DNA from 3 places in the Ruminococcus sp. AM31-15AC genome. Region 3 is predicted to be linked to each of the others. Evidence: predicted binding sites of a transcription regulator. Region 3 holds the regulator's gene; each other region holds the start of a gene.
What was found. Region 3 encodes NrdR, which represses ribonucleotide reductase genes. Its sites were predicted from a motif close to CACNANATNTNGTG; they were not measured.

Region 1: a site for NrdR is predicted at 2,558-2,571, ahead of nrdD (anaerobic ribonucleoside-triphosphate reductase). Genes of this name have one in related genera too.
Region 2: a site for NrdR is predicted at 1,721-1,734, ahead of DW793_RS13265 (anaerobic ribonucleoside triphosphate reductase). Genes of this name have one in related genera too.

What each region holds. Positions count from the first base shown of each region.
Region 1 is NZ_QTYG01000064.1:3,729-8,022, forward strand. Features, by position in the region: gene nrdG (anaerobic ribonucleoside-triphosphate reductase activating protein) at 1-83, opposite strand, end outside; gene nrdD (anaerobic ribonucleoside-triphosphate reductase) at 350-2,524, opposite strand; tRNA gene DW793_RS12760 (tRNA-Arg) at 2,882-2,958, shown strand; gene DW793_RS16020 (hypothetical protein) at 3,077-3,223, shown strand; gene DW793_RS12765 (GTP-binding protein) at 3,196-4,029, shown strand.
Region 2 is NZ_QTYG01000074.1:3,179-7,472, forward strand. Features, by position in the region: partial or broken gene asnB (asparagine synthase (glutamine-hydrolyzing)) at 1-907, opposite strand, end outside; gene DW793_RS13260 (hypothetical protein) at 1,191-1,388, shown strand; gene DW793_RS13265 (anaerobic ribonucleoside triphosphate reductase) at 1,802-4,060, shown strand; gene nrdG (anaerobic ribonucleoside-triphosphate reductase activating protein) at 4,063-4,294, shown strand, end outside.
Region 3 is NZ_QTYG01000014.1:5,732-10,025, reverse strand. Features, by position in the region: gene DW793_RS05875 (glycoside hydrolase family 130 protein) at 201-1,541, shown strand; gene nrdR (transcriptional regulator NrdR) at 1,672-2,124, shown strand; gene DW793_RS05865 (glycoside hydrolase family 44 protein) at 3,204-4,294, opposite strand, start outside.

The DNA.
Region 1 (4,294 bases), on a different contig from region 3:
TGTCTGCAACCTGATACGAACAGCGTGACCCTCACTCCTGAGCCATTGGCGATATCGGTTTTCTTTATCTCACAATAATTCATTTTCCGCTCCTTTCATACATACAACGCAGGGCAATACGATTTTGTATTGCCCCGATAGTTATATGCTGTTTGCTGTTTTATGTCAATAATAATGTTCATTATTTTCGGATTTTGCAGTTTTGAGTTTTTGAGTTTTCCTTGCTATAATGTTCATTTTTTTGACGAGTTTTGATTTTTGAACTTTTGAGTTTTAACGGCTATAATGTTCAAAATTTTGCGATTTTGGCTGAAAAAATTTTTGGGTTTTAATTATGTTTTCAAAGAAATCACAAATGCAAAACTCTTTCCTTTATCTCTTGAGTCCTGCCCTGATTCCAGAACTGCGTGCCGATGTAACCGCAGGTGCGCCTTGCAACGTTCAGAGTGTTCTGATCTCTGTTGCCGCAGTTCGGACACTCCCATACAAGCTTGCCGTCATCTTCTACTATCTTTATCTCACCGTCAAAACCGCACTTCTGACAGTAGTCGCTCTTTGTGTTAAGCTCTGCATACATGATGTTGTCGTAAATATGCTGCATAACTGCAAGAACAGCCTCTATGTTGTTCTGCATATTCGGCACTTCCACATAGCTGATAGCTCCTCCTGGTGAGAGAGCCTGGAACTGTGACTCAAAGGTGAGCTTGTCAAATGCGTCGATGTTCTCGGTAACATGGATATGATAGCTGTTTGTGATGTAGTTTCTGTCTGTTACACCCTCGATAACACCGAAACGCTTCTGCAAACATCTTGCAAATTTGTATGTTGTGGACTCCAATGGAGTGCCGTAAAGGCTGAAATCTATGTTTGTTTCTGCTCTCCACTTTGCGCAGGCGTCATTAAGGTGCTGCATAACTTCAAGTGCAAAAGGCGTTGCTGAAGGGTCTGTGTGCGACTTGCCTGTCATGTATCTTACGCATTCGCAAAGACCTGCATAACCAAGTGATATGGTGGAATATCCGCCGAACAGGAGCTTGTCGATTGTTTCGCCCTTTTTAAGCCTTGCCAATGCACCGTTCTGCCAAAGGATAGGCGCAACATCTGACGGAGTGCCTTTAAGTCTTTCGTGACGGAGCATAAGCGCACGTCTGCAAAGTTCAAGTCTTTCATCAAATATCTTCCAGAACTTATCCATATCCTTATATGACGAGCAGGCAACGTCCACAAGGTTTATTGTAACAACACCCTGATTGAATCTGCCGTAATATTTAGGCTTGCCGTTTTCGTCAAGATATGTTGTAAGGAAGCTTCTGCAGCCCATGCAAGGGTAGCACTGACCATTGCCATTCTTGTCTACCTTAAGCTCCTTCATTTTCTTTTCGCTTATATAGTCAGGCACCATTCTCTTTGCGGTACACTTTGCAGCAAGCTTTGTAAGCTCCCAATATTTTGAGCCTTCTCTAATGTTGTCCTCTTCAAGGACATATATTAGCTTAGGAAACGCAGGTGTTATATATACGCCCTTTTCGTTCTTTACGCCTTGGATACGCTGTCTGAGCATTTCCTCTATGATAGCCGCAAGGTCATCTCTTGTCTGCCCCTCCGGCACCTCGTCAAGGTACATGAAAACAGTAACGAAAGGTGCTTGACCATTTGTTGTCATAAGAGTGATGACCTGATACTGTATCATCTGAACGCCCTGAACTATCTCAGCCTTTACTCTCATTTCGGCTACCTTATTTATAGTATCCTCGTCGGCAGGGATATTAAGCTCTGCGAACTCTTTTTTTACCTCACGGCGGTATTTATCACGGGATATCTGAACGAACGGAGCAAGGTGGGAAAGTGTGATACTCTGTCCGCCATACTGTGAAGAAGCTATCTGAGCGATAGATTGTGTAGCGATATTGCAGGCTGTAGAGAAGCTGTGTGGCTTTTCTATCATGACCTCGCTTATGACAGTGCCGTTCTGGAGCATATCCTCAAGATTTACAAGACAGCAGTTGTGCATATGCTGAGCGAAATAATCGGCGTCGTGGAAATGTATCAGACCTTTTTCGTGAGCTTCAACTATATCGTCTGGGAGCAAAAATCTTCTTGTGATATCCTTGCTGACCTCGCCTGCCATATAATCCCTCTGAACTGAATTGACAGTAGGGTTCTTATTGGAATTTTCCTGCTTGACTTCCTCGTTCTCAAAGTTAAGAAGAGAAAGTATCTGCTTATCAGTAGTATTAGCCTGTCTGACGATAGAACGCTCATAGCGGTAGGTGATATAATGCTTTGCCACTGTATACTTACCGTGGCGCATGATATCGGCTTCCACCCAGTCCTGAATAGTTTCAACGTCCATAGCCCTATTCATTTCAGAGCATTTGTCCTCTATATTCTGTGCTATCTCTCCTATTTCTCCCTCAGAGAGCCTATCCTTTTCCTCCACAGTGATATTAGCTTTCGCAACGGCATTTTCTATCTTTTCCTTATCGAACGTATTCTCAGCGCCGCTTCTTTTTATTATCTTCACCTATACTCTTCCTTTCATTCTATCCTGCTCAACCACTATATATTGTGGTTGTCTGCTTTTATCACAACATAATATTGAACATTTACTATTATACCACAATCAGAATATAAGTCAAGGGCATAGAATGATAAATAATCTACAAAAATTCCGGTTAAAAACAGAGCAGTTTGCTGAAAAAGTATTACAAATGGTTACAAACACTTGATTGACAAAAAGTGTGAAAAACAATGGCATTTAAAGGATGGATAAAGGTGTGACGTGGCAAGGAACGATGTGAATGTTTTGTAAAATAAGTGGTAAAATTCAATTAACTTGTTGACAAGGGTGCATGCATATGATATAATATTAGAGTTGAATGCGCCAGTAGCTCAGCTGGATAGAGTGACTGGCTACGAACCAGTAGGTCGGGGGTTCGAGTCCCTTCTGGCGCACCAGGTCACTTGTAGTGACTGGCATAGCACGTCTTACAATTTGTAAGGCGTGTTTTTTTATTTCTGTCATTGCCAAAGCACTGTCAATGTGGTATAATATGACCATTAGGAGGCATTAACTATGAACACAGAGAAAAAGAAAACCAAGGTAGACCTTGTGACGGGGTTTCTCGGAGCAGGGAAGACCACTTTTATAAAAAATATGCCCGTTATCTTTTGGATAAGGGCTGTAAAATTGGCGTGTTGGAGAATGATTTCGGTGCAGTGAATGTGGATATGCTTCTTTTGCAGGAGCTTTTGGACGAGAATTGCGACCTTGAAATGGTCTCGGCGGCTGATAAGGATTGCCACAGACGGCGTTTTAAGACTAAGCTTATCGCTATGGGTATGCGTGGTCTTGACAGGGTCATTGTGGAGCCGTCAGGTATCTATGAGGCTGACGAGTTCTTTGACGTGCTCAGAGAAGAACCTCTTGATAATTGGTACGAGATAGGAAGCGTTATAACTATTGCAGATGCCTGCCTTGATACCAACTTGTCGGAAGCTTCTGATTATCTTCTTGCTTCTCAGCTTTCGGAAGCAGGCATAGTTCTCATGAGCAGATGTCAGGAAGCCACAAAACAGGAGCTTGAGGATACTCTAAAACACCTTGAAGCCGTGCAGAAAAAGTTCCATTGCCACAGAATGACTAAGCCTGAGATAATAATGAAAGATTGGTCGGAGCTTACAGACGAGGATATGGAAAGGATAGCCAACAGTGGCTATGAGCCTGATTCCCACGAAAAGCTGTGGTTCGACCAAGATAAAGCTTATACCTCTTTGTATTTTATGAATATGAAGCTTCCTGACAATGCTGTGGAAGATGCTGTAAGCAGGCTTATGAGCGACAGCAAGTGCGGAAGGATATTCCGTGTAAAAGGCTTTATGCAAAACGCTGAGGGCGAGTGGCTTGAGCTTAACGCCACCCACAAGAACATCACTGTTAAGCCTATAGAGCGAGGTCAGGCGGTGTTTATCGTCATTGGCGAGGGGCTTGACAAAGAGCATATCGACGGCTATTTTGTGCCTGTATAGTGTCAGAATATTGTAAAATAAATGCGGAATGTATTGTATATGAGCTTGATTAGTGATATGATGATATATATGTATATATAACTGTATGGGAGCGGCGCAATTTCTGCTTTGCAGAAATACGACGTCCCGTTCGGAGAGCGACATGGTTTGTATAATCGCAAATTCATGCAGGCGAGCAAATGCGGGCGAACACTGTTCGCCCCTACAATACATTATGTGGACGTAAAAAGCCTTGCGTAGATAAATATAATCATAAACCAACAGG
Region 2 (4,294 bases), on a different contig from region 3:
GGATATACTTTGAAAATTCCTTAGCATAACCTATCTCGTTGTACTTTTCGTCCTCACCAAAGCCTACAGTAAAGGTCTTGTCAACGTTGGCAACAGCGGCAACATAGCTTGAGTCAACACCGCTTGAAAGGAAGGAACCTACCTCAACGTCAGCGAACTTGTGTACCTCAACAGAGTTCTTGAAAGTGTCGGATATCCTATTCACCCAATCTTCAAGAGCAGGGCCATTGTCAGCGTGGAATTTAACTTCCCAATATCTTCTTACGTTCATCTCGCCGTTCTTGTATGTAAAGCAGTGAGCGGCAGGGAGCTTGTAAACATTTTTGAAGAAAGTTTCTGTTGTAGGAGAATATTGGAATGTTAGATAAGTTTCAAGAACGTCTGTGTTAAGCTCCTTCTTAAAATGAGGGTGGTCAAGAAAACTCTTTATCTCAGAACCCCACATAAGAGTTTCGCCCATTTTTGCGTAGTAAAGAGGCTTGATACCGAAGAAATCTCTTGCACCGAAAACCTCGTTTGTGTTCTTATTGAAGATAACGAATGCAAACATACCTCTCAGCTTGTCGAGCATATCCTCGCCCCACTGCTCATAGCCGTGGATAAGCACCTCTGAGTCGGTCTGTGTATAGAACTTGTGACCAGACGCTACAAGCTCTTCACGGAGATCCTTGTAGTTGTATATCTCACCGTTGAATGTAAGTACCAACGACTTATCTTCATTGAAGATAGGCTGGCTACCTTGATCTGAAAGGTCGATGATCGAAAGTCGGCGGAAACCCATTGCGATCTGCTCGTCAACATATTTTCCGTCAGAGTCAGGACCTCTATGTTTTATTCTATCCATCATTTTTCCAAGAACTATGGAAGCGTCATTGATTTTATTTGTAAATCCAACAAAACCGCACATATAAAAGCCTCATTTCTGTTAAATCAAATTGCCTGTATCTTAGTTAATACGGCCGCTTGTCGCCTAGTGAACGTCAAGCAATATAATACTTATTATACACTATATGCGGCTTTTTTGCAAGGGGTAAAAACAAAAATTAAACAATAAAAGAAATTGTCTTTTGTGCATTTATCACATGGCAGTGTGTATGGTATAAAAATATCTGCGATTTTGTCATTTTGGCTTGAAAAAGGCAGAGGGATATAGTATAATGGTATTAAAATCATATTTTGGAGAAGATCTTATGAACGATAACAAAAAGAAGAAAAATGGTTATAGATTGGATATTGTGTTGATAGTGAGTTTTTTTGTAATGCTGATATCTTTCTGCGCCTACATGATGAATACTACTCTCGAAGAGGTACTTGAAAATGAAACAGGCAGCTCTGTAGTCACACATGATTACACTTACGAGAGTGCCGAGAGCAGTTCAGCAGCATAACATAAAATTTAAAAACTCGACAAGTTAAAGTGCTTTACGTGCTTGCCAAATTCGCTTATTTACGACATTTCGGAGGCATGAAGCAGCACTTAAAAATGTATAAGACGACAAGTTAGCTCACTTTACAGTATCAATAACCAAACTATATTGTATTATGCATTGTAAAGTTCGACTGCATTACAACTAAAAGCATTCTACTTGACACCTAAAATCAATATCTGACGAAATGTGGCTTTGTGCATTTAATACAAATAACAAAGTCACATTTTGTTGTATAACGCCTTGACTTTGCGTCATTTATACTATATACTTGTATTAAGCACTGCTTTTTATACAATATGTTGTGATTTGCGGTGCGAGTTGTGAGAATATAAAAAATATAAGGATAAATTGGGAAAATCGGAGGCGGTATTGTGATAATCAAGATAAAAAAGCGTGACGGACGTACTGTAACTTTCAATATTGAGAAAATAGCTGGCGCTATATACAAGGCGGCTCAGTCTGTGGGCAAGGATAACTATGAGGAAGCTTTGGAGCTTTCGGGTAAAGTTGTTGATAAGCTTATGGAAAAACACCTTGATATGCCTACTGTTGAAGAGATTCAGGATTGCGTTGAGCGTGTACTTATCGAGGAGGGCATGGCTGATACTGCAAAAAGTTATATACTCTACCGCTCAAACAGGACTCGTGCAAGAGAAATGAATACCCGTCTTATGAAAGTTTATGAGGATCTTACTTTCCAATCAGCGAAAGATAACGATTTGAAGCGTGAAAATGCTAATATAGACGGCGATACCGCAATGGGTACAATGCTTAAATACGGCTCTGTGGGTGCTAAGGAGTTCAATGAGATGTATGTTCTTGCTCCAGAGCATTCAAAGGCTCATCAGGAGGGCGATATCCACATTCATGACCTTGATTTTTATACACTGACCACCACTTGTACTCAGATAGACCTTACAAAGCTTTTTGATAAGGGATTTTCTACAGGTCATGGTTTTTTGCGTACACCAAATGATATACAAAGCTATGCGGCGCTTGCTTGTATTGCTATCCAATCAAATCAGAACGACCAACACGGTGGTCAATCTCTTCCTAAATTCGATTATGATATGGCTGAGGGCGTAAGAAAGACGTTCAGACACCGCTATCGTGACAATATCGGCAGGGGGCTTGCTTTGCTTGGTGAAGTTTCTGATGCTCAGAGCATTGCAAAGAAAATAACTGAAATGCTTGATGAGCAGGGTTTAAAGATCACTCTCGCCAATGATAACGGCTATCAAGAGGCTGAAGCACAGTTTCTTGTGAATTTTGTTGACGCACCTATAGTTAAGAAGATACAGAGTTTTGCATATAAAAACTCTTTGAAAGAAACTGACAGAGCCACATATCAGGCAATGGAAGCGCTTATCCATAATCTGAATACCATGAACTCCCGTGCAGGCGCTCAAACGCCTTTCAGCTCCATAAATTATGGTACTGATACTTCTATCGAGGGCAGACTTGTTATAAAGAATATTCTTCTTGCAGAGGAAGCAGGACTTGGCAATGGTGAAACGCCTATTTTTCCTATACATATTTTCAAGATAAAAGAGGGCGTGAACTTTAACCCTGATGACCCGAACTATGACCTTTTCAAGCTTGCCTGCCGTGTATCAGCGAAGCGTCTTTTCCCGAATTTTTCATTTATCGACGCTCCTTTCAATCTACAGTATTACAAGGAGGGCAATCCTGACACTGAGATAGCTTACATGGGTTGCCGCACAAGAGTTATCGGTAACGCATATGACCCTACTCGTGAGATAGTGACAGGCAGGGGAAATCTCTCTTTTACTACCATTAATCTCCCTAGACTTGGCATAAAAGCACAGCGTAATATCGGTGCTTTCTTTGACAGCCTTGATGAGCTTATGGATCTTTGTATCGACCAGCTTATGCACAGATTTAAGATACAGTGTTCAAAGCGTGTGAGAAACTATCCGTTCCTCATGGGTCAGGGCATATGGCTCGATTCAGAGAAGCTTACGGCTGACGATACGCTTGAAGAAGTTCTAAAGCATGGCACGCTTTCCGTGGGCTTTATCGGTCTTGCTGAGTGTCTTAAAGTGCTTACTGGCAAGCACCATGGTGAAAGTGAAGAAGCAAGAGAGCTTGGCTTGGAGATAATCTCACGTATGAGAGCAAGAATGGACGAGGAAACAAAGCGTACTGGTCTTAACTTCTCGTTGCTTGCAACGCCTGCTGAGGGACTTTCTGGCAGATTTGTTAAAATGGATAGAGAACGTTATGGCGAGATAGCAGGAGTTACGGACAGAGAATATTATACTAATTCTTTCCATGTACCTGTTTACTATCCGATAACAGCGTTTGAGAAACTTAAAATAGAAGCTCCTTACCATGCTCTTACAAATGCAGGCCATATAAGCTATATCGAGCTTGACGGCGATCCGCTGAACAATCTTTCTGCATTCGAGAAAGTCGTAAGATATATGAAAGAAGTTGGCATAGGCTATGGCTCAATAAACCACCCTGTTGACCGTGATCCTGTTTGCGGATATACTGGAATAATAGGTGACAAATGCCCGAAGTGTGGACGTTCTGAGGCTGAACACAGCAAGGTGATACATGAGAGGATACCTCGTGCAAAAGCCTGCTGTGAGGGTGACAATTAGCCATGGAGCTTAGGATAGCAGGCACTGTCGGTGAATCTATCGTAGACGGACCGGGTTTTAGGTTCACTATTTTTACGCAGGGCTGTCCACACGGCTGTGAGGGTTGTCACAATCCGCAGACACATGATTTTAACGGTGGCATTGTCGTTGACACAGACCAGCTTTACAATGAGATAATAAAAGACCCGCTTCTTGACGGTGTGACGTTCAGTGGCGGTGAGCCTTTCTGTCAGT
Region 3 (4,294 bases):
AAAGTTCAAATATTTAATATGCAGTTTGAAAGCCTTTTGTAGAAAACATTAACACAGGCGGTAAAAAATGCACCGTATTTATGCAGTTCGTAAAACTTTTTTCATGTAATCGTTTGATGTTTTCAGTGGTACTTGTAATTAGCGAATTATTATAGTATACTTGTTTAAGAAGATTTTTTACCGAAAGGAAATTGCTTGATATGACAGATTTTGAAAGAAACAAAGCAAGGGTGACAGCCAAATATGAGGCTCTCATCAACAGAAAAAACATTGTATCAGACAGCTACAACGGAATTTATGACAGATACGTTTACCCTGTTCTGACAGCCGCACACGCACCTATTATCTGGAAATATGACATGAACCCTGAGACAAATCCATACTTCATGGAGAGATTGGGCATAAACGCAGTACTGAACTCAGGCGCTATTTATCTCAACGGCAAGTATTACCTTGTTGCAAGAGTTGAGGGCAATGACAGAAAGTCATTTTTTGCAGTAGCAGAAAGCGACAGCCCTGTTGACGGCTTCCGTTTCTGGGACTTCCCTGTTCAGCTTCCTGACACTGAACCGGAGGAAACAAACGTATACGATATGAGACTTACTCAGCATGAGGACGGCTGGATATACGGTGTATTCTGCTCAGAGAGCAAGGACAAGACTTCAAACGATCTTTCTGCCGCTACAGCTCAGGCTGGAATCGTAAGGACAAAGGATCTTAAGACATGGGAAAGACTTCCTAATCTCAAATCCAAGTCACCACAGCAGAGAAACGTTGTGCTTCACCCTGAGTTCGTTGACGGAAAGTACGCATTCTACACACGTCCACAGGACGATTTTATCGAAACCGGCTCAGGCGGAGGAGTATGCTTCGGTCTTTGCGAAGACATCACAAACCCTGTTATCTGCACAGATGAAGTTGTTATCTCACCAAGACAGTATCACACAATCACAGAGGTAAAGAACGGTGCAGGCGCAGTGCCTATCAAGACACCAAAGGGTTGGATACACATTGCACATGGTGTAAGAAACACAGCCGCAGGTCTTAGATACGTAATTTATGTATTTGCAACTGACCTTAAAGACCCTTCCAAGCTAATCGCTTCGCCGTCAGGACTTTTCATTGCACCACACGGCAGTGAAAGAGTGGGTGACGTATCAAACGTTGCATTCACAAACGGCGCGATCGTTCGTGAAAACGGTGACGTGTATATTTACTACGCTTCATCAGACACAAGACTTCACGTTGCGGCAACAACGATCGACAAGCTTATGGATTACACATTCAACACTCCGTCAGACCCACTGCGTTCTGTTGATTGCGTAAAGCAGAGATGCGAGCTTATCAAAAAAATCTCGAATATCTTAACAAGTAATATATCAAACACAAACAGACGGCTTCTGCTGTCTGTTTTTTTGTACACTAAAACTTCCTTTAAGTCTGCCATATCCGTGCATAAATATTGCACTACCCATGTAGAGGACGTCGAAGGCGCCGTCCCCTACAATTATGCTATTGTTTGTCTGCCGCAAAACTGCTGAATCCCTTTACCGCAACTTTTTTTATATACCCTCTTGCAATCGTCCACAATCTATGGTATAATTAATTAATAAAAGCACAATATATGCAATATCACACACAACATTTTCTATTAACTAAGGAGTGTTAATAATGAGATGTCCTTTTTGCAACTATGAAGATACAAGAGTAATAGATTCACGTCCAAGCGAGGGAAAAAAGCGTCGCCGCCGTGAGTGTCCGAAATGTGGAAAGCGTTTCACTACTTACGAGGTGGTCGAAAAGCCACAGCTTATGGTATACAAGCGTGACGGCTCGTTTGAGCCTTTTGACAGACAGAAGCTTATAAAAGGCATTCAGAACGCTATCAAAAAGCGTCCTGTCAGTGTTGATGATATGAAAAACCTTGTTGACGATATAGAGAACACCTTTGCAAACAAAATGCAGACTGAAACTACTACAAGCGAGATAGGCGATATGGTGCTTATGGGTCTGAAAAAGCTTGACCACGTTGCATATGTGCGTTTCGCTTCCGTTTACAAAGACTTCTCTGACGTTGATTCGTTCATTCAGATAATCACTGAGCTTTCTGACAAAAAGAAATAAAAAAAGAGCGTTCCGATATTTTTCGGGACGCTCAGCCTGTCGCAAAACCCCTAGATTCATCTCGAATCAGGGGTTTTGCTTTTATGCAATCAATAAAGCAACAATAAATGTAATCAATTTTTGTAAAAAGTGTCAAAACAAAGCAATCTACACTCCGTGGAGAGATTCATATTGTAAAAGATCTGGTTGAATCTGTTCCGAGCAATATAAAACAGCAAGTAAAAAAATGAAATTTGGTCAAAAGAGCCAGCCTGCTCTAACTGAATACACGTTTCACCTATATAGGACAGAACTCGGGTGAAATTTGCACTCGTTTACAAAAGATTCAAAAAGAATCTGCAAGCTGCATGATCAGGCATAGGCGATATATTGCCCTGTCCGTTAAAATGACAATGGGCGGCATAGTGATGATCTTACGCCTGTGATCGACACCAAACAGCCGAACCTGATGACAGATGTGCTGACTGCCCTCATTTTTAAGTATAACTGGAAAAATATCGCTGTGCCGTATATTTCAAAATCAGAATTATCTTTGCTTTCAGCTCTGGAAATTTCATATTTAAAATAGAGTTCTAACAGACATTATCTGTCTTATGAAAGCAGAAAGGACTCCATAACCGTTTGGTTACTGAGTCCTTATTCTTCTTATTGTATTTTTCATACAGCAGTCTGTTGCCGAGAAGGAAATGACGGAGATGATTTTAGAAAGAGGATATTAGCACGCATAGTTAAAGTGACTTTTTATAATCATTACCACCAAAAAAGTGGTGGTTTGCTCTGCTCCAAAAAGGAACTGTTACTGGCTTTGCCCCTCAAGAGACTCCGAGGGTTCAGAACCGCATTACATTCACTGGCAGCCCTTATATGTTAGGTGCATAATTTCATTTGTTTATAACCTCCGTGTATTTTAATTTAGTAATGCAGTCGCCAAATTACTACTATTTTATCATATTCGGAGGTTGTTTTAAAGCGTTCGCTGAAGCTTTTTTATGTCCCCGGTAGAACCGGACGTTTAATTACGCTAAAACGCCCAAAAGAGCCCTCGAAAACGCTTTCAGGGCGTTTCCGAGAACCTGCGATCAGTGTTGAGTTTTCTTTATCCTGAATACAGCAAACACTATAGCTGCCACAAGAGCCGCTGCCCCTCCGACTATCCCCAAGATAAGCGGGAGACTGCTTTTTCCCTCTCCTTTTTCGGCAGCGGAGGAAACAGCTTCTCTTGTATCAAGAGCTTCCTTATCCTTGGCAATTACCAGAAGCGATACCGTCCTTGGCTCCATTTCAAGAGTCAGGCTGCTGCCGTTCAGTGTCACAGCCGGGTTTGAATCGGTCATATCAAATAACTGTGCTGACATACTGTTTATCCCGTAAAGGTGAGCGTACTTGTACTCGTTTCCAAGCTCGATATTTGCGGTCGTTTTGTCGTCAAACGCCTTGTTTGTCACTACGAGGGTGATGACGTCCTCGTTATCTCCGTTAATTGCAGCATAGGCGGTCGAGGTCTCGATATCGTCCGTGGTACAGGACACAAGCGTATCGCCAAAGCCGCTTCCGCTGCCGTCATAGTTGGTGTACAGATTGATCGCGGCAAGCTGATACTGTGCGTCCATTGTAAACAGGTTGGCAGCATAGACCCCGTTCTGCGCAAAAATGCCGAGGGTGTCCGCCTCCATTATAGCACCGCAGACATCGTAAGCTCCCTGAAAATCATATTCAGTGATGGCAAGCTTTGTGCCGGGGTAATAGGTATCTATTGACTCCTTAAGTGCCGGAAGTATCGGCAGGAACTCTGCGCCTGCGTCGGTTATCCAGCTGTCCTCGGTGTAGGTATCGTCCCAGAAGCTTCGGGTCGAGTTCAGCTTATTGTAAACACAGTCGGGATCGCCATAATGCTCGCAGTAGCGCTTTCCGCAGGCGCCCTTTGCCTCGGTGTAAAAATGCACATCGAGCACATCGAGCAGTCGCCTGCCGTTCTCGTCCTCTGCCTTCTTCATTTCGTCAAGATAGTAATCTATAAACCATTTGTACTCGGGGTTGTCGTTTTTTATCTCTTTCCAGTCAGGCGCATCAGCGAAATTCGTAAACGCCCCGTAGCCGAAAAGCGCAGGACCGAATATCTCGGCATTCGGGTCAATATCCTTTACTGCCTTAGACATAGTTACCGACTTTT